DNA from 4 places in the Kushneria marisflavi genome. Region 4 is predicted to be linked to each of the others. Evidence: predicted binding sites of a transcription regulator. Region 4 holds the regulator's gene; each other region holds the start of a gene.

Region 1 (7,344 bases), 900 kb from region 4:
ACTACATCAATACACCGGAAAGTGATGCAGGTCAGGCGTCGATGCGCTTGTACTTCACGCGTTTGGGCGTGTCGCTGCCCACGCGCTTGTGGTAGTCCGCTTCATAATCGGTGTAGTTGCCTTCAAAGAACTCGACGTGGGAGTCACCTTCGTAGGCCAGGATGTGCGTGGCAACACGGTCCAGGAACCAGCGGTCGTGGCTAATGACCATCGCACAGCCCGGGAAGGCCAGCAGGGCTTCTTCCAGCGCGCGCAGGGTCTCGATGTCCAGGTCGTTGGACGGCTCATCGAGCAGCAGCACGTTGGCGCCCTGTTTGAGGGTCTGGGCCAGCTGCAGGCGACCGCGTTCACCGCCGGAGAGATCCTTCAGATACTTCTGCTGGTCATTGCCCTTGAAGTTGAAGCGCCCCACATAGGCACGCGAGGAGACCTCGTAGCCATTGATGTTGAGCATGTCCTGACCGCCGGAGACGGCTTCCCAGACGGTCTGGCGATCATCCATGGCATCGCGCAGCTGCTCGACGTAGGCGATGTCGACGGTGTCACCGATCACGACATCACCGCTGTCGGGCTGTTCCTGACCGGTGATCATGCGAAACAGGGTCGACTTGCCGGCGCCGTTGCCGCCCACGATGCCCACGATCGCACCCGGCGGGACGGACATGGTCAGATCCTCGATCAGCATCTTGTCGCCAAAGCGCTTGGTGACGTTGTGCAGCTCGATGACCTTGTCGCCCAGACGCGGTCCCGGCGGAATGTAGATCTCGTTGGTTTCGTTGCGCTTCTGGAAATCGCCGGACTGCAGCTCGTCAAAACGATTCAGGCGTGCCTTGCTCTTGGCCTGGCGGCCCTTGGGATTCTGGCGAACCCACTCAAGCTCCTGCTTGATTGCCTTTTGACGCGTTGCTTCCTGCTTGGCTTCCTGTTCAAGGCGCTTTTCCTTGGCCTCAAGCCAGGTCGAGTAGTTGCCTTCCCAGGGAATGCCACGACCGCGGTCGAGCTCGAGAATCCAGCCGGCGGCGTTGTCCAGGAAGTAGCGGTCGTGCGTGACGGCCACGACAGTACCGTTGAACTCGGTCAAAAAGCGCTCGAGCCAGCCCACGGATTCAGCATCCAGGTGGTTGGTCGGCTCATCGAGCAGCAGCATGTCGGGGCCGGACAGCAGCAATCGGCACAGGGCGACACGACGACGTTCCCCCCCCGAGAGATGCTCGACGCGGGCATCCCATGGTGGCAGACGCAGGGCCTCGGCAGCCACTTCCAGCTTGCGTTCGAGGTTATGGGCGTCGCTGGCCTCGATCATGTTCTCAAGGCGTGCCTGCTCGGCGGCCAGCGCGTCGAAATCGGCATCCGGCTCGGCATAGGCGGCATAGACGGCATCGAGCTTCGCCTGCGCTTCAGTGATTTCGGACAGGGCTTCCTCAACGGTCTCGCGAACCGTCTTGCTGTCGTCGAGCTCCGGTTCCTGCGGCAGATAGCCCACATTGAGATTGGGCATGGGCCGGGCTTCGCCGTGATAGTCCTGATCGACGCCCGCCATGATTCTCAGAAGGGAGGACTTGCCCGAACCGTTCAGTCCCAGAACACCGATCTTGGCGCCGGGGAAAAACGACAGGGAGATATCCTTGAGGATGTCGCGCTTGGGGGCACGGTCTTGCCCACCCGATTCATGGTATAGACGTATTGCGCCATGGAGTGGATTCAGCCTCGTAGTCAATGGTGATAGGCAGGGTATCAGAGGCAGTCGTCTGCCAGTACCGTGATGATAGAGATCAGGGGGCATCACGGCCAGCGTAAAGCGGCAGTCACGATTTCATACAAATGGGCAGGGCGCCACAAGGGCGCCCTGCAGGAGAGACTCTGGTTCAGAAGGAGGCGGCTATTCCTCTTCGTCCCATTCATCCCAGCCGTCGATCAGATCGCGCTCGAGTCGCCGCGCTTCCAGGAGCGATTCAACGCGTCGGCGAGCACAGATCTCGCCCTTTTTGGGACGTGCGCTGGGTGTCCAGGTGTCATCATTGACCGCGTCAAGCTCATCGGGGGCTTCATCAAACAGCTCGGTACTCATGGTGGCTGCCCTCAGCTGCAAAAAAAGCTGTATAACGCCCTTTCAGATCCCGGGCAAGCGCTTTTTGCACCCTCATATAACCAATGCATGACAATGGGGTCAAGCCTGCAGGAAAGAACATCGAGCCCACTCATGGCGGGCCATTCGTACGAATGCCTGTAAAGCTCAGGACATCTCTTCAACGCGTGCGCGCAGGCGCTCGAGTTCCTGCTGAGCTTCCACCAGGCTGGTCACATCCTTCTGGACACCGATGAAGTACAGCAGCTGGTCCTCTTCGTCATGAACAGGCGTAATCGAGAGTTCATTCCAGAACAGGGAACCATCCTTTTTGTAATTGCGGATGACCTCACGGCAGGCATGACCCTCCTTGAGAGCGTCTCTGATGCGATCCAGACCGGGCTGCTGGTTATCGCCGTTTTGCAAAAAGCGGCAGTCGCGATAAAGAATTTCGTCAGCGCTATAGCCGGTCAGTCCTTCAAACCCGCTGTTGACGTAGATCAGGATATTTTCGTTGCCTTCCTGTTCTGCCACCACAATGCCATCTCCCGAGGCGTTAACGACACGTTCGAGCAGCTCGGGGCTGATCATCCGCTGTGTTTGCATGATCGATATTTCCTTGAGTTTAATGCTTCCCTGTCATGCAGGTAGCGGCTTTTCGGTCATGAAAGATAGGCTTGCATGATATGAAGTCCAGCGGGCGTGATGCCAGCATAATGAGTAGCAAAAGCACACTGCCTGCAAAGTCCCATTAAATTACCTAATGGGTGGCGGAGTTTTTTAAGTCTCTCTGTTGCATGATGTAACTTCGTGAACCGGACTGAAAACCATCACCGACCCGATAATTCCCTACAAGGAGCCCTTGATGAAAGTCACCATTCATTACTGCACACAGTGTCAGTGGCTGTTGCGCGCGGGATGGTACGCGCAGGAGCTTTTATCCACCTTTGGCGAAAGTCTTGAGCAGGTGGCACTGGCGCCCGGCCATGGCGGCCATTTCGAAATCGTGATGGTTGACGACGACCAGGCCTTATCGGAGGTGATCTGGGAGCGCAAGCGCGATGGCGGGTTTCCCGACATCAAGGAGCTCAAGCGACGCGTCCGGGATCGACTTGACCCCGGACGGGATCTTGGTCATGTCGACCGCTGAGACAGCGGGCTTGAGGCACTGCCTCCCAGGCTCACTACCACCAGCGCCACTTTTTCAACAATGCCATGACGCCGGCGCCGACCAGCATCGACAGCACTACCACGACGGCAAATCCCGCCGGGCTTGAGGCGCCTGGAATGCCACCGACATTGATGCCCAGAAGCCCGGTTAGAAAGGTCAGTGGCAGAAACACGGCCGTGATGATGGACATCAGATACATGCGCTCGTTGAGCCTTTCATTGTGCAGATTCGAAAGCTGCTCCTGAAGAACCAGAGCGCGCTCCTGCATGGCGCGAAAATCCTCCACATAACGGAAGAGCTGGTTGGACGCTTCACGAAGCCACAGCCTTGCCGTTTCATCAAAAATGTCATCCTCGGCCAACCTTGCCAGACAGTGATACTGCGGCTCCATGAAACGACGCAGTGTAATGAGGGGCTGTCGAATATCGGTCAGCTCCTCGTTGGTAATGGCAGGGCTATCCTTTAGGGTCTGGCGCTCTTCCAGTTCGCCCAGAGCATCATCGATCTGATGGGTCAGGTCGCCCACGCGGTCGACCAGCGTATCCGCCATGCCGGCCATCAGCTCGCCAACATTGCGGGCACCTTCACCGGCGTCAAGATAGGCACGAACGCGTGTGATCGACTGCAGCGGTCGTCGACGCACGGTGATCAAGCGGTTTTCGGTCAGCCAGACCCGCAGCGAAATCATGTCGTCGGGGTCCGCACCCGGGTTCAGGTTGACACCGCGCAGGGTCGTGATCCTCCCGGCCTTGAACATGGCCACGCGCGGGCGGGTGTCCTCTTCCGTCAGCGCCTCGATGATGTCCTCATCAAGTTCTGCAATGGTGCCGAGAAAGTGATCAACATCCTTGTGGGTAAAGTCCAGATGCATCCAGAGCGGCGCCTCATCGTGTTGCCAGACGCGGGAAAGCTCTTCGTTGTCCAGTGGCGTACCGCTGCCCTCGCCATCCAGACGATAGGCCACCACAAAGGAAGAAGTAGAAGCAGAGGACATGTCGGATTTTCCACCGTGAGTCGAAAGGATCATGAATACGGCGGCCGTGCCGCCGTGCTTGAATCAGTACTTAATGGTGACTGGCATGGGGTGTATCGCCTGGCGATGCTGTTTCAAGCATCGAGGCCACGGTCGGCCAGATATTATCGAGCATGATGGGCTGTCCCTTTGCATTGGGATGGATGCGATCGTCCTGCATCAGATCGGCATTGAGGGCCACGCCATCAAGGATAAAGGGCACCAGCGGCACATCGTAGCGGCTGGCCAGCGTCGGGAAAACATTGGCGAAGGCCCTTGTGTAGGTCTTGCCATAGTTGGGGGGGATCAGAATGCCCAGAAGAACCACGCGTGCGCCGCTGGCCTGGCTCTTCTCGATCATCTGCGCCAGGTTATCCTGCATGCGCTGTGGCGGTAGTCCCTGTAATCCGTCGTTGCCTCCCAGCTCCAGCAGCACGATATCGGGGTGGTAGGTCCCGAGTGCGTCAGGCAACCGCTCAAGGCCGGCCGCCGTGGTGTCACCGCTGATGCTGGCGTTGACCACCCTGTGCTGGCCGGGCGCTTCGGCGTCGAGTCGCTGGCGCAGCAGGTTGACCCAGCCTTCATCACGATCGATGCCTCGTGCAGCGCTGAGACTGTCGCCGACTACCAGCAGCGTTTCGGCCTGCACCGGCTGTAGTGCCGCTGCCAGTACCACCACCAGCATCATTAAACGTCGCCGGCCTTTCGGCGCGATGCGACGTGAAACCTTCATCCAATTCAGGTAGCGCAAGATGTCGACTCCAGAAACCAGAAAACAGGACGTTGAGCACCCCAGTCAGGATGACCGTTCACGTCATGGTCGGGATGATCACGCACTAAGCGCACGCCCACAGGATAGAACACCCGTTCTGATGGCGCGCCAGCTTGAAAAGACCGTTGGCAGCGGCGCCAGTGCCATTACCATCCTCAAGGGGCTGGATGTGGAGATTCACGCCGGTGAAAGCGTGGCGATCGTGGGCAGCTCGGGCGCGGGTAAATCCACGCTGCTGGCGCTGCTGGCCGGGCTGGACACACTCACTCATGGCGAGCTTGCCCTGTTTGGCGAGTCTCTGTCATCACTGGATGAAGATGGTCGTGCACGCCTGAGAGCCGGTCAGGTCGGCTTCGTGTTTCAAAACTTTCAACTGCTGCCAACGCTGACCGCGCAGGAAAATGTCCTGTTACCGCTGGAGCTGAGCGAGCGCCGTGTCGATACCGAGCAGGCCCGGCAGTGGCTGGCACGGGTGGGGCTTGAGGCGCGCGTACAGCATCTGCCCAAACAGCTCTCGGGTGGCGAGCAGCAGCGGGTCGCGATCGCGCGTGCCTTTGTCACCCAGCCGGCGCTGGTGTTTGCCGATGAGCCGACCGGCAATCTCGATCGCGCCACGGGCGACCGGGTGGCGGATCTGCTCTTCACGCTCAATCGTGAATCTGGCACCACACTGGTGCTGGTCACTCACGACCCGCAGCTGGCGGCGCGCTGTGACCGTACCCTGACGCTTGATGAGGGCCGTCTGCACACCCACGACGGTACGACGGTGCCGAGCCATGGTCCCGAGGGAGTCGATCGCTGATGACTGCTCGCTCGACTTCCGGGGCCGGCGCTTCGACGCCACCTCCTTCCAGCGGGGGTCTGCACACCCTGCGCCTGGGCTGGGCCGGTTTGCGGCGCGATCTACGGGCTGCCGATGTTCGCGCGCTTTTTATGGCGCTGGTGCTGGCAGTCGCGGCCACCACCATGATTGGCTTTTTCCTGGATCGCATCGGCAGCGCGCTGGAACGGCAGTCCGGACAGCTGTTGGGCGGTGATCTGGTGCTGGTGCAGGGCAATCCATTCGATACGCAGGTGCTCGACACGCTGGAAGATGCCGGGATGACGACGTCTCGTCAGGTCAATACCGTTTCGATGGCAGGGTTTGGTGATCGCTTTCAACTGGCGAGCCTCAAGGGCGTGGCGCCGGCCTATCCGCTGTATGGCAGCTTTCAGGTCGATTTTGGGGATGGTCCGGAGACCACCACCATGCTGCCCGAGCGACACACTGTCTGGGTGGAGCCACGACTGGGGACAGCGCTGGGCCTGAGCCTGGGAGATGACATCACGCTGGGTGATGAACCGTTTCGGGTCAGCGGCTGGATTCTGGAAGAGCCGGATCAGGATGTGGGCCTTGCCAGCTTCAACCCGCGCATCATGATTGATCTGGCCGATCTTGAGCGCTCCGGACTCATGGCACCGGGCGCCCGACTGACCTGGCGTCTGCTGGCGGCCGGTCCGCCGGAGGCGGTGCGCTCGCTGGATGATCAGCTTGAGGCCTGGCAGGATCGCGGCATCCGCGTGATTGATGTGCGCAAGGATAGCCCGCGCATCGGTCGGGCGCTGGAGCGTTCCCAGCAGTATCTGAGCCTTTCCGGGCTGGCTGCCGTGCTGCTGGCAGGTGTCGCCGTGGCCATGGCCACACGTCGCTATGTCGACCGCCATCTGGATACCGCCGCCCTGATGCGCTGCTTTGGTGCCAGTCAGCAACAGCTTGCCCGTATCTTTGCCGCTCAGCTGGCCATGCTGGCGTTGACGGCGGCAGCGGCAGGGGCCGTAATGGGGCTGATCGGGCAGTGGGCACTGTTGAAACTGCTGGTGCAGTTTCTGCCGCTGGAGCTGCCGCCGCCCGGGCCGCTACCGCTGTTGTTGGGCATGCTGACGGCCGTGGCCATTCTGATCGGGTTTGCCGGCCCGACGCTTTTGCGTCTCCGGCAGGTCAGTGCACTCAAGGTGCTGCGTCGCGAGCTGGCACCATTGCCGGCTTCAGGCTGGATCATCATTGCCTGTGCCAGTCTCATGTTCGGTGGGCTTTTGTGGCTCTACAGCGGTGACCTGATCCTTTCAAGCGGATTGCTGGTCGGCGGGCTGATCACGCTGGTGGTGCTGTGGGGCGTGGCACAGGTGATGCTGTCAGTACTCCTTGAAGGTGCGGGTCTGCTGCCACAGCACTGGCGCATGGGGAGCCGACAGCTGGCGCGTCGGCGGCAATCCAGTATCGGGCAGATTCTCGCCTTTGCCGTCACCTTTGCCCTGATGGCCTTGATTGCGCTGGTACGAACCGA
Region 2 (7,344 bases), 330 kb from region 4:
GCCTGACCACCGGCCATGCCGGCGCGCCCGGCACAACGGGCAAGCGTTGCCACCATCTCGGCCGCCCGCGGCTGCCCGGTATCGGCCAGCACTTCAAAGGCCAGTGTCTGCAGGGCGTCTCCCGCCAGCAGCGCCGTGGCTTCATCAAAGGCTCGATGGCAGGTCGGACGTCCACGACGCAGGTCGTCGTCATCCATACAGGGCAGATCATCATGAACGAGCGAATAGGCATGGATCAGCTCAATGGCCACAGCGGGCGCTTCCAGTGCCGCGTCGTCTGCTGCCAGTGCCTGACCGGCGGCATAGACCAGAATGGCACGCAATCGCTTTCCGCCGCCCAGCACGCTGTAGCGCATGGCCTCTTCGAGCCGAAAGGCCTGCGAAGGCGCGGCACTTTCAAGCACTGTGCTCAGCTGCGTTTCGATCCTGTCGCGCCACGTTGCCATCAGCACGCCAACATCCACCCTCGCCGTATCCACCGTCATCTCTCACCCATCATGCGTCGTTGTCGTGCGATTGTTCATTCAGCGGCGGGGACACCAGAGCGCCGTCATCCTGCTCCAGCAGCTGTTGCACCCGCAGTTCGGCCTGCTCGAGTCGAGCGCGGGCATCTCGCACCAGCGCGATACCACGCTCGAAATCTTCAAGCGACGCTTCAAGGCCCGAGTCTCCGGATTCAAGGCGTCTGACCAGGCCCTCAAGCGCGGCAAGGGTACCGGCGAAATCGGATGGGGTCTGCGCTGCAGGCGTCGATGACGCCGCCGCAGCCTGATCGTTTAAATGAGCGGACTCGGGCCGTTGTGTCATGCATCATCCTGTAAACGCCGGAACATGGCTTGAGATCAAGGCGTCGGTCACGATCAAGCGCCGACCGTCAGCAAGTATACACATCCGTTACGCTTTTGACGCCGCCCGCCCCTCGTATCAGGGCACGGCACCCACGCGTGTGACAAGAGCGTTCATGCATCAAATTCATGCAGCACACGCGGAGCTTTCACTGTGCCGTGCGCGGCGGGCCCATGCACCCTGACCGGCGCCATGGTAGGATAAGCCCCCCGCCGAGGCGGGCTATCCGGGCAGCCTCTCCCGCTGCCGTATCGATGCCCGATAACTTTCGGCCGATATCGGGTCATGCCCGCTATCGCTGTTTCTACTTTCCCTCAGGCCAGCCGATTAAAGGGTTGATGCGCACATGGCTAAAACGTCTCTGGACAAGAGCAAGATCAAGGTTCTGCTGCTCGAGGGCGTCCACCAGTCCGCCGTGGACAACTTTCAAAATGCCGGTTACAGCAACATCGAGCGACTGACGACGTCGTTGAGCGAAGAGGATCTGATCGAAAGGATCCGCGACGCCCATTTCATCGGGATTCGCTCGCGCACGCAATTGAACGAACGTGTGCTGGACGCCGCCGAGCGTCTGGTGGCCATTGGCTGTTTCTGCATCGGCACCAACCAGGTTGATCTGCCGGCGGCGCTCAAGCTCGGTATTCCGGTATTCAATGCGCCCTACTCCAATACCCGTTCGGTCGCCGAGCTGGTACTGGCCGAGACCATCATGATGCTGCGCGGCATTCCCGAGAAAAACGCGCGTGCCCATGAGGGTGGCTGGCTGAAATCGGCCAGCAACTCGTTCGAGGCGCGTGGCAAGACGCTGGGCATCGTCGGCTACGGCAGCATCGGTGCACAACTGTCGGTGCTGGCCGAGTCGGTCGGTCTCAACGTCATCTATTACGACACCATCACCAAGCTGGGCATGGGCAATGCCCGTCAGGTCGGCAGCCTGCAGGAACTGATGGCGCGCGCCGATATCGTCACCCTGCACGTCCCCGAAACACGCTCGACCACCTGGATGATCGGACGTGACGAGCTGGCGCTGATGAAGCAGGGCAGCTATCTGATCAACGCCTCGCGCGGCAAGGTCGTGGACATCGAGGCACTGGCCGAAGTGCTGGAATCCGGCAAGTTGCTGGGTGCCGCCGTCGACGTTTTCCCGATTGAGCCCAAGGGCAATGACGAGGAATTCGTCTCGCCGCTGCGCAAGTTCAACAACGTGATCCTGACGCCGCACATCGGCGGCTCCACAGTCGAGGCGCAGGAAAACATCGGCGTTGAGGTGTCTGAAAAGCTCATCACCTTCTCCGACAACGGCACCACGATCACCTCGGTCAACTTCCCCGAAGTGGCCCTGCCGTCACATCCGGACAAGCACCGTCTGCTGCACATTCACCGCAACGTGCCAGGCGTTCTGTCCGAGATCAACCGCGTGCTGGGCAACGAAGGCATCAACATCTCCGCCCAGTTTCTTCAGACCAATGAAGAAGTTGGCTACGTGGTCATTGATGTCGACAAGGCTTATGGTGAACAGGCGCTCAACGCCCTGCGCGAGGTCAACCATACCCTGCGCACGCGTGTGCTCTATTCGCAGGCCGACAGTGAGTAATCCACGGCCAACCGGCCCGGAGGGAACAGTGCCATGAAGGATCCGCGGCTTCTGATCGTGATCGTGGCCGACATCGTCCTGGTACTGTTTTTTGTCTTTGCCGCGCTGGCCTAGTGCCTGACAGGCAGGTCACCACGGGCCATCAGCGGGCGCGCTCTTCAAGAGGCGCCCGCTGTCGTGTCAGCGGCGTCCTCGCCACTCTCTCTCCCCTTTTCATGACGTATGACCCTCATTGTCCGTCTGACCTGCCGCTCCGTTTACATCGCGTATCGATAAATCGTTAGCCGCCTATCGCTTCGCTTTCTACACTAAACCTCTGGCCGGCAGGATGTCGGCCATCGCCAATCATTTCTGCACGGCCATGATGGTTCAATCATCAGTGGCCGGGTATGTCAGGGAGAAGAAATCATGAAGGCACTGGTTTATCAGGGCAGCAACGACGTTCGCGTTGAAAATGTTCCCGAACCCACGCTCCAGCAGGACGATGACATTGTTCTGCGCGTGACCTCGACGGCCATCTGCGGCTCCGACCTGCATCTTTATCGCGGCTCGATGCCGGCCACCGAGCCTGGCGATATCTTCGGCCATGAGTTCATGGGCATCGTCGAGGAAGCCGGCTCCGCCGTCACCAGCGTCAAGAAGGGCGACCGCGTGGTCGTGCCGTTCGTGATCGCCTGCGGCAGCTGCTTTTTCTGCCAGCATTCGCTGTATGCGGCGTGTGAGACCACCAACCCCAACGAGGGCGCGGCGCTGAACAAGAAGTCGATTCCGGCGCCGGCGGCGCTGTTTGGCTTTTCACACATGTACGGCGGCATTCCCGGCGGTCAGGCCGAGTACGTGCGCGTCCCAAACGCCAATGCCGGCCCCTATGCCATCCCGGACGGCCTGGACGACGAACAGGTGCTGTTCATGTCGGACATCCTGCCGACCGGTTATCAGGCAGTCCTCAATGCTGGCGTCAAAACGGGCTCGAGCCTGGCCATCTTCGGGGCCGGCCCGGTGGGGCTGATGTCGGCAGCATGCGCGCGCATGGAAGGCGCCGAGCAGATCATCATGATCGACAATCAGCAGTACCGTCTTGATTTCGCGAAGAAGGCCTACGGCGTCGAAACGCTCAACTTCGATCAGGTCGAGGACGTGGCCGAGGCGATCATTCAGCTCAGCGAAGGCCGTCGTGGCGTGGATGCCGTGATCGATGCCGTCGGCTATGAGGCCAAGGGTCACGGCGGCAAAATGCCGGCCATGAACAACTTTGAGGTCGAAAGCAGCGATATCGCCCTGCACCAGTGCCTGGCGGCCGTTCGTCGCGGCGGCAGCATCAGCATCCCGGGCGTCTACGCCGGCGCCGTAAATGGCTTTTTGATCGGGGATTTCTTCGACAAGGGGCTGACCATGAAGGGCGGCCAGACCCACGTTCATGATTATCTGCCGACCCTGATGGAGGCCATCGACCAAGGCAGACTCAAGCCCGAGGCGATCATCAGCCATCGCATGAAGCTCGATCAGGCTGCCGAAGGCTATCGCATGTTTGATGCCAAGGAAGATGACTGCCGCAAGATTGTGCTGACGCCGTAAGACAGCCTGCGCCATCACGCCAACGCCCCGGCCCCGCCGGGGCGTTTTTGCGTTCCCGTTTTCACGCTCATCGCGCTACGCTGATGCGACCTGTTTGCCATCCTCAATGGAGCACTGCCTCATGTCACATGACACGACCGTTGCCGTTCTTGGCCTGGGCGCCATGGGCCACGCCTTTGCCGCCAACCTTTTAAACAATGATCTGTCGGTACGGGTCTGGAACCGCACCCGTTCACGGGGCGAGGATCTGGCCAAACGTGGCGCGCTTAATGCCGACAGCGCCGTGGAGGCCGTCAGCGATGCACGATTTGTCATCACCATGCTGCCCGACTTCGAGACGACTCATGACGTCCTGCTCGGTAACGGCGGCGCGCTGGAACATGTGCCCGACAAGGGCGTGGTGATCCAGATGGGCACCATTGGCGTTGAACAGACCGAAACGCTGATTCACGAGATCGAGACGGCACGTCCGGATGTGATCTTCATTGATGCGCCGGTCTCTGGTACCAAGGCCCCGGCCGAACAGGCCACCATCTCGGTACTGGCCAGTGGCGATCAAAAGGCCGCCGAAGGAATCGATACGGTATTCGATGCCATCTCAAAGCGGGTGGTCTGGCTGGGAGAGGCCGGTCGCGGATCGCGAATGAAGCTTGTCGTTAACGCCTGGCTGATCCACATGATGCAGGGCATTGCTGAAAGCGCCCGTCTGGCCCGGACACTGGGGTTCTCGACCGATGATCTCTGGTCGGTGCTCGAGGGTGGCCCGCTGGCAGCCCCCTACGTGAAGGCCAAGCTTGGCAAGATCGGCATTGAAGAGTACAGCGCTCAGATGGCGCTGGAATGGGGACTCAAGGATGCTCAACTTGCGCTTGAAGCCGCCGGCGATACCGACCTGCCGGGGCTGGCTCGCATCAGCGAGATCTGGCGTGATGCAGTGGAGGCAGGCCTGGGCCAACAGGACATTGCCGCCATCCACGACTACCTCAGTCGCCATCAAGGCTGAAACGGCTGGTAATCAAATATCTTCGGCCTGTCACACTTTAGTGGCGGGCCGTATCTTTTTTACAAGAATCCCAGCCTTGTGCACGCAATGACACAATAACAATGTCATGAACCTTTCATACTGGCCTCACCTTAAAGTGACCTTATTGTGAAAGCTCATGACCACTCTCTCCTTTCGACACACTGACAGCCGCAATGACACGTCAGTCCTTCGCGAAAGCCTGATCGCACTGGCCGCGCTGGCGCTGCTGGTGGCGACGACGCTGATCACCTTCGTAACGCCTCTGCCCTTGGAACATCAGGTCATGCTGGGCATCAATCAGATGGCCCGTGAAAGCGTGCTGTTTGATTTCATCATGAATGTCCTCTCCTATCAGAACCTGATTTCCGGCGTGGTGCTGGTCGCAGGCTTCTGGGCGCTATGGTTTATGCCGTCCCTGATGGCTCGTCGCGCGGAGCTCTTGACCTGCACCGTGGCCGCTTTCGGATCAGCAGCACTCAGCCGCATCATGCAGCAACTGACGCCGGAGCACCCACGGCCGCTGCAGGACCAGGCATTGAACATGACGCCGCCGACCGGAGTCGATGCTCAGACCCTGCATGATTTCAGCTCGTTTCCCAGCGATCATGCGGCTGTCTATATCGGCCTTGCTTACGTGATCTGGCGACTGCATCGAAAGCTTGGCCTGGCCGCGTTCGTCTTTGCCGCCCTGCTCTGCTTTACCCGGGTCTATCTCGGCTTTCACTTCATCACCGACATCATCGGTGGTGGAGCGCTGGCCATTTTGACCGTTCAGGTTGCCCTGCTGCCGCCGTTTCAGCGCATCGGCGGCTGGCTGGTCGGCTTTAGTCAGACTCGTCCTCACTGGTTCTATCCGCTCGCCTTCGTTGCCTGCTACGGCATTGCCACGCTGGTAGAAGAGCTACGCGAGCTGGTCGGTGGCCTATTGCGTGTGATGTTTTAAGCGACCCTGACAGGACCATACGCTCAGAAAAAGGGGCGCCCCGATGGTCGGGGCGCCCCTTTTCATGGCCTGGCTTTCTCAGGGTTTGGCCGTCGGCATCTCCATACGCGCGCGCTCTTCGTTCAATATGTTCAGCGCCTGCTCGCGCGTGACACTGGAACGCGGTGTCATGAGCGTTACGGTGACACCAGCGAGCACCGCCACCACCACGGCCGGAATACTCGGGTTGCCCCAGAAGGCTTTCATGGTAGCGCTGGCAGAGACCACCAGCGAAGTGACCGAGGCCGCGACCAGCGTGGCGATTGCCCCCTGCCAGTTGTAGCGGTCCCAGAAGCGACCCAGCAGACCGCAGACAAAAAGCCCGGACATGACGGTGGCAATCATGGTGGTGATGTAGGTAATGACATTATTGGTGATCAGCGCAAAGGCCAGTGCCAGACCAATGGTCACGATCAGCGCGAAACGTGAAAACAGCACCACCTTCTCCGGGGCCGGCACATGCCCGGTCGCCATGACCCACAGATCGCGCATCATGATGGCCACACCCGCCAGCGCATCGGAACTGGCACTCGACATGGTGGCAGACAGCCCCGCAATCAGTACCAGCATACCCAGCCCCATCGGCAGCACCTGAGTGGCCAGATACGGAAAGGCGTAGTTGCTGTTATCCAGATCCGGCGCCAGCGTATGGGCCGCCATACCGACAATCGCCGGGATAATGGAAAAGGCCAGATACAGCACACCGGTAAAGAGAAAGGAGCGGCGCACGCTGCTCACCGACTGCGCCGAATAGATGCGCTGACGATACGACGGCGTCGCCAGTACGCCCACACCTACCACGACCGCCAGCGACAGCGCCGGCACCAGCCCCAGCTGTGCCACGCCAAACCAGCTCTCGGCCGCGCCCGGGCTCATGTTATCCCCCAGATGCGAGAACCCGCCGATATCGATCAGCGCAAACACCGCCATGGCGATAAACCCCAAAAAGAGCAGCACGGCCTGCACGGTATCGGTCCAGACCACCGCCATGTAGCCGCCAATCACGCAATAGAGCCCAAAACCGATGGCCACGATGATCTTGGCCAGGCTCAGATCGATACCGGCAATCCAGGAGAGATACATGCCACCGCCCAGGATATGCGCCCCCAGCCAGCCGATACTGGCCACATAGATCAGCACCGCCACCACGTTGCGTACCAGCCGGCTGCCGCCCACATAGTACGAAAGCTCCTCGCTCATGGTCATGAAACGAAGCCGACGCATGGGCGCAAACCACCAGGCCAGCAGCAGAATGCCGATGGCCCCTCCGATCCCGTACAGCGCGCCACCCCAGCCATTGTTGTAGCCAAAGCCGACCGCCCC
Region 3 (7,344 bases), 1.2 Mb from region 4:
CTGCTCATGGCCACCAGCGGCCACAGGTACTGGTTCCAGCCGTAGATGAACATGATCACAAACAGTGCCGCGATATTGGTTCTGGACAGCGGCAGCAAAATATCGATGAAAAAGCGCCACGGGCCGGCGCCATCGACCCGGGCTGCTTCCATGAGTTCGGGTGGCAGCGTCAAAAAGAACTGACGAAACAGAAAGGTTGCCGTGGCGCTGGCAATGAGCGGCAGTATCAGTCCCGGATAGCTGTCGATCAGTCCCAGATCGGCGACCACACCATAGGTCGGCACGATACGCACCTCGATGGGCAGCATGAGCGTCACAAAGATCAGCCAGAAGCAGCAGCGTCGAAACGGAAAACGGAAAAAAACCAGTGCATAGGCAGCAAGGATTGCAAAGGTCAGCTTGCCAACGGCAATGCCAAGCGCCATGAAAAGCGAGTTGAGCATCAAGTGCCAGGCCGGCACCCCGACACCACGCACCGGCTCACTCAAAAGCGTCAGATAATGATCCAGGCCGCTGGCGCCCGGCCACAGTGGCAGGGCGCCGGAAAACAGCGCGCCGGGTGTCTGGGTCGAGGCCAGCACGGCCAGCACCACGGGCAGCATGAACATCAGCGCCCCGAGGATCAAAAGGGCATGGGCCACAACATCAAGCTTTGGCCGGTGATAGCGCATGGCAAGGCTTCCTGACGGATATCGGTGCGGTTAAAGAGAGACTCAGTGGTACTGCACGCGTCGTTCGACGTAGCGAAACTGCACCAGTGTCAAAAGACCCACCATCAGCATCAAAAGCACTGACTGTGCGGCCGAGCCGCCCAGATCCAGTCCTATGATGCCGTCCTGATAGAGCTTGTAGACCAGCGTGCGCGTTGCGCCGCCCGGGCCGCCGCCGGTGGTGGTATCGATGGTGCCAAAGGTGTCAAAAAAGGCGTAAATAGTGTTCATGACCAGCAGGAAAAAGCTGGTCGGTGAGAGCAGCGGAAAGGTGATGGTCCAGAAGCGCCGCCAGGGGCCGGCACCATCGATGGCCGCGGCTTCCATGAGACTGGCCGGAATGCCCTGCAAACCGGCCAGAAAGAACACGAAGTTGTAGCTCATCTGTTGCCAGATGGCGGCCACGATCACCAGCACCATGGCCTGATGGCCGTTGAGCCGGAAGTCCCAGTGAATGCTTAGCGCACTCAGGGCCCTGGTGAGCACCCCCAGGGTGGGATCGAACATGAACATCCACAAAACCCCGGCCGCGGCAGGTGCTACGGCGTAGGGCCAGATCAAAAGCGTCCGGTAGACACGGCTTGCCTTCAATACCCGATCGGCCATGGTGGCCAGCAGCAATGCAATCGCCATGGCACCGAACGCTACGCTGACACTGAAGAGGGCCGTATTGAGCAGCGCCTCATGATAGCTGCGAGAGGCCAGCACCCGCGTGAAGTTCGAAAGACCGGCGAAGGTCTCTCCCAGACCGAAGGCATCCTGCACATAAAAGGACTGTCGCAGGGCTGTCACGGCCGGCCAGAAAAAAAACACCAGCACGATGACAAGCTGCGGTGCCATGAGCATCCATGGCGCAAGGCGGTGACGTTGAAAGGTGGACATGAGCTGAAGGCGTTATCCAAAAGACACGAGAAGTCGGCATACCTGCCCCGGCAACTTCCGCGCCGGGGCTGGATGGATCAGCGCACGCTGCGCTCGAACTGTTCCAGAAGCGCATTGCCACGGTCTGCGGCATCATCGAGCGCTTGCTGAGCGCTCTTGTCACCGTTGAGGGCTCGCTCGAGTTCCTCTTCGATCACGTCGCGAATCTGCGGCATGTTGCCCAGCCGCAGACCGCGCGAGTTATCGCTTGGCTCTGTGCTGGTCATCTGCTTGAGCGCGATCTCGGTGCCAGGGTTTTCCTCGTAGAAGCGCTGCTCACGGGTCAGCGCGTAAGCCTTGTCGGTAATGGGCAGATATCCCGTGAACTGATGCCAGTCGGCTTGTACTTTTGCCGAAGAGAGGTAGCCGAAGAACTGCGCGACGCCTTTATAGACGTCATCACTCTGACCCTTGAGTACCCATAGTGAGGCGCCGCCGATGATCGAGTTTTTCGGCTGATCGATCACCTTCGGATCCCAGGGCAGGGGCGCGACGCCGAATTCAAAACCTTCGGTATTGTCACGAACGCTGGCGTAGCTGGCCGATGACGCCATCAGCATGGCGCAGTCACCCGAGAAAAAACGCGGTGAGGCCTGGTCCTGCCGTCCTCCGTAGCTGAACACGCCGCTTTTCTGCCAGTTGATCAGATCCTGTACGTGAGCAACGACGGCATCGCTTTGATTGAACGTCAGCCGCGCTGTTGTTCCACCAAACCCGTTCTGCTCGCTGGCAAATGGAATGTCCTGACGCGCTGCAAAGTTTTCGAGCTGAATCCAGCTTGGCCAGGTGGTCGTAAAGCCGCAGCTGGCTGCACCGCTGTCGACGATGGTTTTACCTGCCTCGGCCACGGCTTCCCAGGTGGTCGGCGGTGCATCAGGATCAAGCCCTGCCTTTTTGAAAAGATCGCGGTTGTAATAGACCACCGGGGTGGACGAGTTGAAGGGCAGTGACAGCATGTGGCCGTCGGTGGTGCTGTAATAACCGGTAATGGCGGGCAGATAGGCGGTAGGGTCGAAGGGCTGGCCGGTATCAGCCATCAGTTCATACACCGGATAGATAGCGCCCCGGGCGTTCATCATGGTGGCCGTGCCGACTTCATAGACCTGTGTAATGGCGGGTGCCTGGCCGGCGCGAAACGCCGCAATGGTCGAGGTCAGGTTTTCGCTGTAGGTGCCCTTGTAGACCGGTTTGACGACATAATCTGACTGGGACTGATTAAAGCCTTCGGCAATCTCGTTGACCTTTTCACCCAGACTGCCCTCCATGGCATGCCACCAGATGACTTCCGTGGCCGCCAGCGCCGGTGTCGCGCTCAGTGCCAGCGAGGATATTGCCGCCATCCCGACGATGCCTTTGAAACCCTTGACCATGTTGTGCTCCGCGCTGTCCTTGTGAAAATTTTTGCTGCGACAATATGCTGGGAGACTGATGGCAGTCGTGTGGCAAACAGATGTCATGTCGATGACAGTGGTATCGACGGGAAGAAGGCAGAGAGTAATGTGGGCGAGAGGTTAGCCAGATACGAGAGGCACATGGCATCATGGCCGTTTTGAACGGCGGGCAGACACAGCTTTGAAGATTTCATATATCACCGACTCCCGGGATCGGGATGCCTGTCTGGCCATGCTCTGTGCCAGTGTGTTCGGACGGGAAGCGGGGCTGGCGCCTCTGGTGGAGTTTGCCGGTGTCAGCCGATTGCTCGAGCAGGAATCGGCCCGTATCGTGGCACTTTTCGACGACAGCAAAAAACTTTGCTCGGTGGCACTGCTCACGCTTGAGGTGGAAGGGCGCGGCGTGGCGCTCCGGCTTCTGGCCACGCCCGAGAAAAAGCGTGGCCGGGGTCATGGGCGGCGGCTGGTGACGCGGCTTGGAGAGTCAACGGCGATGCGGGTCACGACTGCGGACCCAAGGCTTGAAGCCTTTTTCACCACGTTTGGTCTGGAGCGCTGGTATCGCCACGCTGACAGCGATCTGCGCACCGGCTTTAATGCGCGCTCAAGCGTTGACTCGCTGTCGATGGCCCCTGATGTGGTCGATTTTCAGGAGGACGCCGTGTTGCGTGCCTTCAAGCGCGACCCGGCCGTATTCGAGCGCTACAAGACACGCTTTGCCGAAGGCCTTGAGCATTTCAACACGCTGACATGATTGAGACTGATATAAAAAACCCCGGCCATGGCCGGGGTTTTTTATAGCAACGTGTTTTTAGAAGTTGATGCCGAAGTTGGTCTGGATACTGGTATGCCAACCGTTATCTACCGGTGAGCCGAAGTAGTTCAGGCCATTTTTGTTGGTGATGATATCAAACCAGGCAAAGTAGGGTCCGGCAGTCACCAGTACCCCCAGGTCATTGAGCATGGGGTCATCCTGATCGCCAAAGCCGCCATTGATGGAGGAAAAGTCACCGGCCGGATCGATGTAGCTGAAGTCGTTGAAGAAAAACAGGTTTTCAACGGGTCCCCAGTCCACATCCATGCTGTAGCTGGCGCTGGCCGTATACATCTGGCCGCGTTTCGGGATCAGATAATTGAAGCCGAAGGCCCCGATCTGGATGACACTATCAGAAATGCCGGACTGCGCTTCCGAGGGGTTTTTGGGATTATATTCATAGGTTGTGGCCTGAAACATGGTGCGCCAGTTGCCGTATGAACCGTCAATACCAATGGCGGCCGACCAGTTATCGCCACTACGATTGGTCTGCTCGTTATAGAGCTGCCCGCCCTTGGCGGAGACGTTCAGCTGGGTTGAATAGTCATCACCATGATCAAAGGTATAGCCGGCGCGGGCGGCGAGCTGGTTCTCTTCGCTGTTCCCCTGAGGGCTATCCCCGATGGCGTTGGCGCCATAGTGCTCGTTGCCGCTGCCCAGGTTATCGCTTTTGAAAAACGCCAGTGAAGTATCCCATGGCCCCTGGTGGTGATCCCACTTCACCCCGGCATTCTGGTTGTCGTTGAAGCCGGCGAGATAGGGCAGAGTGCCGTACCAGCCCTGATAGCCATACTCCATGTTACCGAAGGGCGTCTGGACCAGACCGACGCGGATGGTGTCGTTATCGTTGGGATTGAAGCCGAGCCAGCCCGACTTCAGGAACTGATAGCCGTCATAGAAACGGTATTCAAAATCATATTCCAGATCGTCCACTTCGCCGTTGACCGCAAGGACAAACTTGCCGAAATCCATGTCGCCGGTAGTGTCCTTGCTCTGCTCGCTCCAGTCGTTAAAGCTGCCGTTGAACTGAAGCTGACCGCTGAATTCCGTCTGCTGCATCTGCTTGATGGCAGAGCTGTTTTCCTGGGCCAGGCTCTGATGTGAGCTTGCTTGCGATGCCTGCGGGTCAGGGGTTGCTGCCGCGCTATTGCCGGTCATTTCCTGATGACTGCTGGAAGCACTCGTTGCCTGCTGCTGCTCCAGCCGATCAAGACGCTGCTGCATTTGTTGCAGCTGGGCGCGCAGTGCCTCGATGGTTTGCTGATCATTGGGTGCAGCCTGCACGGCAGTGGCCGTCATGGCTGCAGAGATGCTGAGGGAGAGCGTCAGCGCCTTCAGACGTCGTGAGTCCGTTTGAGTGGTCATGAACTGTTCCTTTGATCGTTGTTATGTATCGATGTCGTGTCAGGTTTTTATTGTTATGACACGCCATGTCACCGGTAACTTACCATTCGCAAACGAGGCAATAAACACTGTTCATGAACAGAAGAAAGGATACGACTGCCATTTCATGAGCCGGATACTACGGCCCTTGCCACCATCGGCAAGGGCACATCAGTGCAGGAGGGCTATATCAGAAGGTCAACGACGTCTCAGACGGTCCAGATAGAGATAGACCACGGGGGTGGTATAAAGCGTTAGAAGCTGGCTGACGATCAGGCCGCCCACGATGGAAATGCCCAGAGGCGCGCGCAATGCGGCGTTTTCATCCGTACCGAACATCAAGGGCAGGGCACCCAGAATGGCGGCAAGGGTCGTCATCATGATAGGGCGAAAGCGCACCAGAGCGGCCTCGCGCACGGCGTCCTGTGATGACAGCCCACGCTCGCGCTCGGCGTTCAGGGCAAAGTCGACCAGCATGATGGCGTTTTTCTTGACCACGCCAATCAGCAGGATGATGCCGATCAGCGCGATCAGGGTGAAGGGCTTGTCCAGAAGCATCAGCGCCAGCAGTGCGCCGATCCCGCCGGAGGGCAGGGTGGACAGGATGGTCAGTGGATGGATGTAGCTCTCATAGAGAATGCCCAGCACCAGATAGACCGTGACCAGGGCCGCCAGTATCAACCAGGGCATGGCTTCTACCCCGCTCTGGAAGCTGGCGGCACTGCCCTCGAAATCCGCCTGAAGGTCGGTGGGGAGATGCAGGCGGTCGAGCCGGTCACTGATAAGGCTGGTCGCCTCGGATAGGGAAACCCCATCACTTAGATTGAACGACACCGTGGTGGCGGCAAACTGCCCCTGATGGTTGACGCTGACCGGGCTGGTGCTGCGTTCGTAATGGCTGAAGGCTGATAGCGGCACGGGGCTGCCGTCATCGTTGATGATGTGCATCATCTCCAGCGCTCTGGCCGAGCGCTGCCACTTCTGGGCCACTTCCAGTACCACGTAATACTGATTTGTTCCCTGATAGACGCTTGAAATCTGCCCCTGAGCGAAGGCGTTGCCCAACAGGGTGTCGATATCACGCATGCTCAGTCCCAGTCGCGCGGCCCGATCGCGGTCCACCACCAGCTTGATGGCCTGACCGCCATTGCGACTGTCGCTGTCTACTCCGGTGATTTCGGGGATACCCCGCATAGCCTGCTCCACACGCGGTGACCATTCCCTCAGCAGCGAAAGATCATCACTTTTAAGCGTCAGCTCGTACTGGCTGTTGCTTGAGGAGCGCCCGCCCATGCGCAGGTCCTGCAGACCGCGCATGAACACCTGTACCCCCGGGATATCGCCCATCAAGGCGGAGAGCCGGTTGCCGTTGGCATTGGTGTCGCCCGTCCGGTCTTCCTTCAACGTCACAAACAGCGTGGCGGAGTTGACGCCACCACCCCCCGGGCCGCTGCCGCCCAGAAAGCCCAGTACACTGCTCACGGCATCGTCCGCCAGTAGGCGATCGCGCGCCATGTTCAGCTTGGCCGACATGGCATCAAACGAAATGCTTTGATCGCCGCGCATGGCGCCGATCAGTCGTCCTGTGTCCTGATCGGGTACGAATCCCTTGTCGATATGCACATATAAAAACCCGTTGAGCACGATTACGGCCACCAGTGACAACAGTGTCATGCGTCGATGGCGCAGGGCCACATTCAACGAGCGTTCATAGCCTGCCAGAATGCGCTGCCCACTGCGCTCGATCAGATGCTGGAATCGGCCGGGTGGACGGGCATGAGTAGGGAGCTTCAGCCAGCGTGAACACAGCATCGGGGTCAGGGTCAGCGAGACCAGCAGCGAAACCATGACGGCGGTGGCCAGCGTGACGGCAAACTGGTGAAAGAGCCGACCGATAAACCCGCCCAGAAACAGCAGGGGAACGAACACGGCAACCAGAGACACGCTCATCGACAGGACCGTAAAGCCCACTTCACGGGCACCCAGCAGGGCAGCCTCTCTGACCTTCATGCCCGCTTCAATATGCCGGGCAATGTTTTCCACCACCACGATGGCGTCATCCACCACGAAGCCGATGGCAATGATCAGCGCCATCAGTGAGAGCGTATTGAGCGAGTAGCCCAGC
Region 4 (7,344 bases):
CGAATAAAGTCAGGATCACGCAGATAGTTGGTCAGGTGATGGCCGCGGTCCTGATGTTTATCCAGCCCGACCAGCCGCTCGGCGGTACTGTTCCACCAGTCCAGACAGCCGCGCGAATCGAGCATTACCACCCCCTCGCTCATCGACTCGGCGGACTCCTGAACACGCTTTAATACCGAGCGCAGGCGGTTTTGCAGCTGCTGCTGGCCCTTCTGATAGCGATAGAGTCGGTCGAACAGATCCCCCCATACCCCTTCGCCATCGGGCGGGCGCTGTTCTACCGGGGCTTCCAGCCAGCGGTAGAGCCGCCTTAGATGTCTCAGGGTAAAGGCGAGATGGATGCCCAGTCCCAGAGCCAGCCCCCAGCCCGGATAGCCCAGCAGCATGCCAAGGATGGTAAAACATACGGCCAGATAGGCCAGGCGCCAGAGTTCGTTGAGCCAGTAATGCATGCCGGCTACCGCGACGAGAAGCGATAGCCGGTACCGCGTACGGTCTGCACCAGGTGCTGATGGGCATCTCCCAGCACCTTTCGCAACCGGCGAATGTGAACATCCACCGTTCGCTCCTCGACATAAACATTGCCCCCCCAGACCTGATCAAGCAGCTGGGTACGGGTGTAGGCGCGTTCCTGATGGGTCATGAAGAACTGCAGCAGGCGGTATTCGGTTGGTCCGATCTCGAGCGCTTGTCCATCCACACTGACGCGATGGCTGACGGGATCAAGCATCAGCCCACCGACCTCGACGGTTTCCTCGACACCGGCCGGCGTCGTACGCCGCAGCACGGCCTTTAGGCGAGCGATCAGCTCACGGGGAGAAAAGGGCTTGGTGATGTAGTCATCAGCGCCGCTTTCCAGCCCCTGAACCTTGTTGTCTTCTTCGCTGCGGGCCGTCAGCAGCACGATCGGGATGTCGCGGGTAATGGGGTCGCGCTTGAGGCGACGCGCGAGATCAATGCCGCTGACGCCGGGCAGCATCCAGTCCAGTAAAATCAGATCGGGGCGCTCGTCGACGACCAGCTCATGGGCGGTGATGGCGTCTTCGGCTTCGAGAATGCGAAAGTCCGCCATCTCGAGCGCCATGGCAATCATTTCACGAATCGGCGCTTCGTCGTCGACGATTAAAACGGTTCTGGACATGAGTGGCTTCCCCTGCCGGATAGCGATGGCGACTGACGAGATGACCAACGCGATGGCGGTCGGTCACGGGCTTCGTCATGTGATCGTCATTCAAACGTCTTCATATGACAACTTTATGACACTCCCGCCGGGAATGACGCCATCGCTTCCAGAGGATTAAGCCTGCCAGGTTGCCAGTGCAATGCCGGCAAAGAGCAGTATTCCTACCCAATGATTGTTCAAAAAGGCCTGAAAGCAGCCCTCGCGGGTACGTGTGCGACATAATCGCTGCTGATGGACGAACACGACGGCAATGGCGGCAAGCGATGCCCAGTAGAAGCCATCCAGCTCCTCCAGGCGGCCCACGACCGCCAGCAGCATCAGCATCAGCACCTGCAGCGCGCCCTGAATGACCAGATCCATCCGGCCGAACAACACGGCAGTCGACTTGATGCCGATTTTCAGATCATCGTCACGGTCGACCATCGCATACCAGGTGTCATAGACCAGCGTCCAGACGATATTGGCAAAAAAGAGCCACCAGGCCACGGCCGGCACATGGCCCTGCTCGGCGCCAAAGGCCATCGGAATGCTCCAGCCAAAGGCCGCGCCCAGTACCACCTGCGGGAGATGGGTATAGCGCTTCATGAACGGATAGCTGGCGGCAAGCGCCGCGGCCCCGAACGACAGCATGATGGTATAGGCGTTGGTAAAGCAGACCAGTACGAAGGCGATCGCCAGCAGCACGCCAAACAGCGTCAGCGCTTCACGTTCGCTGATGCGCCCGGTCGCCAGCGGTCGATCATGGGTACGCTTGACGTGGGCATCGAAGTGGCGGTCGGCATAGTCATTGATCACGCACCCCGCTGCGCGCATGACATAGACCCCCAGGATGAAGATGATCAGGTTGTGACGCGTGGGCAGGCCATCGCCGGCCAGCCACAGGGCCGCCAGCGTCGGCCACATCAAAAGCCAGGTGCCGATGGGCCGGTCGAGCCGGGTCAGGCGCATGAAGTCAGGGAGACGAGCGAGGGGCGACGGCATCGTCGGGGCTCCAGTCAGGGTAAAACGAGGATGTCAGCGTAAAAACATGAGTCTACCCGAAATGACCCGGTGTCGAGTCATCCATGCATCATGGGCGCAGGCGTCGGGTGAAACGTTCATGCACGAAATACTCCTGCACCAGCAGCGGTGGGCGATCAGGCCCTAGGGTGAACAGCGAGCGTCGGCCCCACGCCACGGGCAGGTCCAGAAACCCCGGGGCATCCCGGGTCATTTCGATATCCGAGCGCTTTACCATGGATTTTCCTGGTGCCCGCGCGGCTCTGGCAAAAAGCTGATGGCCAAGCGCCTGGGTGCCCAGGCGGGCCATCCAGGGCGGGCAGCCCCTAAGCGCCATGACCGACCGCGCCGCTACCAGCACCTCGCCCTTGGCTTCCAGCGTGACCTCCCGTCGCCAGACCCGCTGTCCGGCCGCCAGGCCCAGCGCGGTCAGTTCGTCATGGCGGCCTCGCCCGGCCCCCTGGGCGTGCAATCGAACCGTGATGGGTGCATCAACCAGACGAGACAGTCTTGCTGTAAGCGAATCCCGTGACCTCATCAGGTCTGCGAGTGGATTTTCAAGTTGTACACCGGACAGCGTGATCGGTTGCCAGCGTGTCAGTGGCAGCAAGGGCCTAGGAGATTCGGGCATGAAGGCAACATCCGAAAAGAGGGTCATCGGGTATCTTTTTGTACCTGTGGGGTAAAAATATCATCCATTAGGCTGGATATACGCGACAAAGTGCCATTTTGTGCAGTTTTGGCTGGCGTGAAGCGGGGCGGCGTTGCTAGTCTAGGCCCGTCGAACAGTGTTCGCCCTGCAAGGCTGGCCTCATGGCGCTGGTGCAGGGCAGTGAGCGACCCTTCGCGCACCCTCTTGCAGTGTGCGAATTCGATATAACAATGGGCGGCACCAAAAATCGCCATGTTATTGCCCAACCAGGAGGCGTTATGCGCAAACCAGAACTCGCCGCGGCCATTGCCGAGCAGGCGGATCTTTCAAAGGACAAGGCAGGTCAGGTACTCAACGTCGTACTCGACGAGATTACCCGTAGTGTTGCCAGAGGCGAAGATGTCACCCTGATCGGGTTTGGCACCTTCACCGTGCGCGAGCGCGCCGCACGTACCGGCAAGAACCCGCAGACCGGCAAGGAAATCCAGATTCCTGCCAGCAAGAACGTTGCATTCAAGGCCGGCAAGGGTCTCAAGGACGCCGTTTCCAAGTAATCCTCTCAAAGGGATTATGGCGTTGATATCACCGGCTGCCCCAGGGCAGCCGGTGTTGTTTTATCAGGCCGTTGCCAGACGTGCCTGCCGAACGCCACGGGCGAGTTCACGTACCAGGGCATGCACGTCCCGGGTACCGGCCTCGACGCTGTCGGCGTGTTCGATGCAACTGATCAGTGCGGACCCGACCACCACGGCATCGGCGAAACGACCGATGCTGGCCGCCTGTTCGGCGCTGCGGATGCCAAAGCCTACGGCGATGGGCAGATCGGTATGGGCACGAATGCGGGTGATCGAGCGCTCGACGCTTTCCGGCGTGGGCGCGGCAGCCCCCGTGACCCCGGCCACCGAGACGTAATAGATAAAGCCCGAGGTATTTTCCAGCACCCGCGGCAGGCGCTTATCATCGGTCGTGGGCGTGGCCAGACGAATGAAGTCGATGCCGGCACGCGCGGCCGGCAGACACAGCTCGCTGTCATGCTCCGGCGGCAGGTCTACCACGATCAGCCCATCCACGCCGGCCTCGGACGCATCTTCCAGAAACCGTTCAACACCATAGCGATAGATGGGGTTGTAGTAGCCCATCAATACGATGGGTGTGTCCTGATCATCGCGACGAAACTCGCGCACCATCTCCAGCGTTTTTTGCTGGGTGTGCTGGCCCTTCAGCGCGCGCAGGGCGGCTTTCTGAATCGAGGGACCGTCGGCCATCGGGTCGGTGAACGGCATGCCCAGTTCAATGATGTCGGCGCCGGCGCCCGGCAGGCCCTTGAGCGTGTCGAGCGAGGCCTGATAGTTCGGATCGCCGGCCATGGTAAAGGTGACCAGTGCCGCACGGTCTTCAGCCTTGAGCGCCTCGAGGCGGCGAGTAATACGTGTGGCCATTATTCGGTCTCCCCGGTCTTTTTCGCCACATCATGCGGCGGCTGCATGTCATCAATCCGGCCGGGCTCGGCGGCCTCTACCGTGGTGTTCGGCAGTTTGTCGGTGTCACCGTGCTGTTCGAGCCAGTTGGCAACGCTTGCCATGTCCTTGTCGCCCCGCCCGCTCATGTTGAGCACGATCAGATGATCCTCGGGCAAATCCGGGGCAATCTTTTTGAGATGGGCCAGCGAGTGCGCCGACTCCAGCGCCGGGATGATGCCTTCGAGTTCACAGCAGAGCTTGAAGGCCTGAATCGCCTCGTAATCGGTGATCGAGACGTACTCGACGCGCTTTTGGGTATGCAGCCAGGCGTGCTCGGGGCCGATGCCCGGATAGTCCAGACCCGCCGAGACCGAGTGGGCGTCGGTAATCTGACCATCATGGCTTTGCAACAGGAAGGTTCGGTTGCCGTGCAAGACGCCCGGCTCGCCGCCGTTGAGACTGGCGGCGTGTTCGCCGGTCTCGATGCCGTGACCGGCCGCTTCGACGCCGATCATGTGGACGCTTTCGTCATCCAGCATCGGATGAAAAAGCCCCATGGCGTTGGAGCCCCCGCCGATGCAGGCCATCAGCGTGTCCGGCAGGCGCCCTTCCTTCTCGAGAATCTGTTCGCGGGTTTCGCGCCCGATCACCGACTGGAAATCACGCACCATGGCCGGATAGGGATGCGGCCCGGCCACCGTACCGATCAGGTAGAAGGTGGAGTCCACATTGGTGACCCAATCGCGCAGCGCCTCGTTCATGGCGTCCTTGAGCGTGCCGGTCCCGGATTCGACCGGAATGACCTCGGCGCCCAGCAGCTTCATGCGAAAGACGTTGGGCTGCTGGCGCTCGATGTCGGTGGCCCCCATGTAGATCACGCACTCCATGCCAAAGCGCGCCGCCACGGTAGCCGTGGCCACGCCGTGCATGCCGGCGCCGGTTTCGGCGATGATGCGCTTTTTGCCCATCTTGCGGGCCAGCAGGATCTGACCGATGCAGTTATTGATCTTGTGCGCGCCGGTGTGGTTCAAATCCTCGCGCTTGAAGTAGATCTTTGCCCCGCCCAGATGCTCGGTCAGGCGCTCGGCGTAATACAGCGGCGTGGCGCGACCAATATAGTCGCGCTGGTAGCCCTCAAGCTCGCGGCGGAAGGCCTCGTCGGTACGTGACCACTCCCAGGCTTCCTCGAGTTCGAGAATCAGGGGCATCAGGGTTTCGGCCACGAAACGGCCGCCGAAATCGCCGTAGAAGCCGTTGACGTCGGGCCCTTTCGAGAAGCGGGTGTTTGATGCAGTAGCAGACGACATGGTGATCTCCCTGTCCGTCATGATGGTGAGCCATGACAGACGCGCTCATGAAACGAATATCGATGGCTTTATCGATGATGTCCCTATCGTGACAGTTCCGGGCGCGGTATAACATCGATAAATTTGCCACAATTGTTGAGAAAAACTCACATTATCATGCCGGACTCACTGCCCCCGCTAAATGCCCTGAAAGCCTTTGAAGCCGCTGCACGTCTGGGGAGTGTCACGGCGGCGGCGCAGGAACTGAGCGTCACACACGGTGCGGTCAGTCGTCAGATTCGTGCACTGGAAGCACATCTGAATACGGCACTTTTTGAGCGTGCCGGCCGTGGCCTGGTGCTCACCCGTCACGGCCGCCAGCTCCAGGCCGGCGTCAGTGAGGCCTTCACCGGATTACGGGCGAGCTGTCGGGCCCTGAGTCGTGACATTGAGGATGCCCCCTTTACGCTGGCCTGCCCGGGCAGCCTGCTGGCGCGCTGGTTGATTCCGCGTCTGGACCGGCTACATCGGGAGCTGCCGGCGCTGAGGCTCAACGTGCTGGCCAGCGAAGGTGACCCCGACCCGAGGCGTGGCGACATCAGCGCGGCGCTGGCCTTTATCGCGCCCCCCTGGCCGTCCGACATGCAGGTCATCGAGATTGCCGCCGAGACGATCGGTGCCGTCGCCGCCCCCGATATCGCCGCTCGATTGTCAGGACGTCCGTTTGAGGCGCTGTTCGAGGAAATGATGCTGGAGACCACCTCACGTCTTCAGGCCTGGCCACAGTGGGCGACGGCCTGCGGGCTCGATGAACAGGCACTGGCAGAGGCGCGTCAGAACAGTCAGCGCTTTGAGCATCTTTACTATCTGCTGGAAGCGGCGCTGGCGGGACTGGGCGTGGCCATTGCCCCGCGGCTGGTGATCGAGGGCGATCTGCAAAGCGGTCGGCTGGTGGCGCCCTGGGGGTTTGTCGATACCGATGCCAGGCTCTGCCTGCTGCTGGCGCGCGGCACGCCGCGTCACGGTGGTGAGCAGCTGGCAGCGTGGCTGCGTCATGAGCTGGCAACACCGGCGTCAGCCTCCAGCGTTATTGAGCAATAATGTTCAAGCCTGCCGATGGCAAGTCCCTTTAAGCTTCAAAACTGATGCTTCGGGGCTGACGTTTTGGGAGAGCCACCATGAACCACGCGTTCGAGTTTCAGTTTTCCAGCAGTCGGCATGTGCCCACACTCAAGGTGCTCAGTGCCTCGATCAGTGATTTTCGCTACGACCGCCATGCCCATACCGAGTATGCCTTTGGCGTGACGCTTGCCGGGCGGCAGGATTTTTTCAGCGCCGGCGCCTATCACCGCAACCCGCCGGGCAACGTGATCTTTTTCAACCCCGAACAGCCTCATGACGGTGAGTCCGGCGGCGATCATCGTCTGGACTACGTCATGACCTACATCGCTCCCGGCGCGATGGCGCCGCTGTTTGCCGAGGCCGCCGGCAACGAGCGTGCCGACAGGCTTTCAAGCCCTCAGACGCTGATCCATGACCCGGTGCTGCGCGATGCCATTCTGGCGCTGTCGCGACTGGTCAGGGAAGGCGTTGGCAGCCTGATCGATCAGGAACATCTGCTTCAGCAGATTGCCACGAGAATGGTGCAGCGTGCCGGGCACTATCAGCCGGTAATACCAACAGAGACCCGGCCCGACCGGCTATTGATGCGCGCCTGTGACTACATCCGTGCCCATCTCGATCAGGAGCTCTCGCTTGCGCGCA

Evidence for each region. The regulator PhoB, encoded in region 4, activates phosphate uptake and scavenging genes when phosphate is short. The targets are predictions, from matches to a motif close to TGTCATANNNNTGTCANA.
Region 1: B9H00_RS13450 (PA3496 family putative envelope integrity protein) is a predicted target of PhoB. The motif match lies at 2,144-2,161, and genes of this name have one in related genera.
Region 2: B9H00_RS07860 (phosphatase PAP2 family protein) is a predicted target of PhoB. The motif match lies at 5,121-5,138, and genes of this name have one in related genera.
Region 3: ugpB (sn-glycerol-3-phosphate ABC transporter substrate-binding protein UgpB) is a predicted target of PhoB. The motif match lies at 3,081-3,098, and genes of this name have one in related genera.

The regions. Positions count from the first base shown of each region.
Region 1 is NZ_CP021358.1:2,943,816-2,951,159, forward strand. Features, by position in the region: partial or broken gene ettA (energy-dependent translational throttle protein EttA) at 32-1,692, opposite strand; gene B9H00_RS13450 (PA3496 family putative envelope integrity protein) at 1,880-2,068, opposite strand; gene B9H00_RS13455 (PAS domain-containing protein) at 2,234-2,671, opposite strand; gene B9H00_RS13460 (SelT/SelW/SelH family protein) at 2,931-3,215, shown strand; gene B9H00_RS13465 (zinc transporter ZntB) at 3,250-4,230, opposite strand; gene B9H00_RS13470 (arylesterase) at 4,301-4,999, opposite strand; gene B9H00_RS13475 (ABC transporter ATP-binding protein) at 5,001-5,822, shown strand; gene B9H00_RS13480 (ABC transporter permease) at 5,822-7,344, shown strand, end outside.
Region 2 is NZ_CP021358.1:1,713,736-1,721,079, forward strand. Features, by position in the region: gene ispA ((2E,6E)-farnesyl diphosphate synthase) at 1-485, opposite strand, end outside; gene xseB (exodeoxyribonuclease VII small subunit) at 496-807, opposite strand; gene serA (phosphoglycerate dehydrogenase) at 1,193-2,440, shown strand; gene B9H00_RS07850 (zinc-dependent alcohol dehydrogenase) at 2,849-4,015, shown strand; gene B9H00_RS07855 (NAD(P)-dependent oxidoreductase) at 4,137-5,018, shown strand; gene B9H00_RS07860 (phosphatase PAP2 family protein) at 5,176-5,982, shown strand; gene B9H00_RS07865 (sodium:solute symporter family protein) at 6,061-7,344, opposite strand, start outside.
Region 3 is NZ_CP021358.1:3,295,587-3,302,930, forward strand. Features, by position in the region: gene ugpE (sn-glycerol-3-phosphate ABC transporter permease UgpE) at 1-671, opposite strand, end outside; gene ugpA (sn-glycerol-3-phosphate ABC transporter permease UgpA) at 714-1,592, opposite strand; gene ugpB (sn-glycerol-3-phosphate ABC transporter substrate-binding protein UgpB) at 1,670-3,001, opposite strand; gene B9H00_RS14980 (hypothetical protein) at 3,204-3,776, shown strand; gene B9H00_RS14985 (hypothetical protein) at 3,834-5,201, opposite strand; gene B9H00_RS14990 (efflux RND transporter permease subunit) at 5,418-7,344, opposite strand, start outside.
Region 4 is NZ_CP021358.1:2,048,181-2,055,524, reverse strand. Features, by position in the region: gene phoR (phosphate regulon sensor histidine kinase PhoR) at 1-452, opposite strand, end outside; gene phoB (phosphate regulon transcriptional regulator PhoB) at 458-1,141, opposite strand; gene ubiA (4-hydroxybenzoate octaprenyltransferase) at 1,298-2,164, opposite strand; gene B9H00_RS09380 (chorismate--pyruvate lyase family protein) at 2,253-2,840, opposite strand; gene B9H00_RS09375 (HU family DNA-binding protein) at 3,113-3,388, shown strand; gene trpA (tryptophan synthase subunit alpha) at 3,452-4,273, opposite strand; gene trpB (tryptophan synthase subunit beta) at 4,273-5,601, opposite strand; gene B9H00_RS09360 (LysR family transcriptional regulator) at 5,758-6,681, shown strand; gene B9H00_RS09355 (AraC family transcriptional regulator) at 6,759-7,344, shown strand, end outside.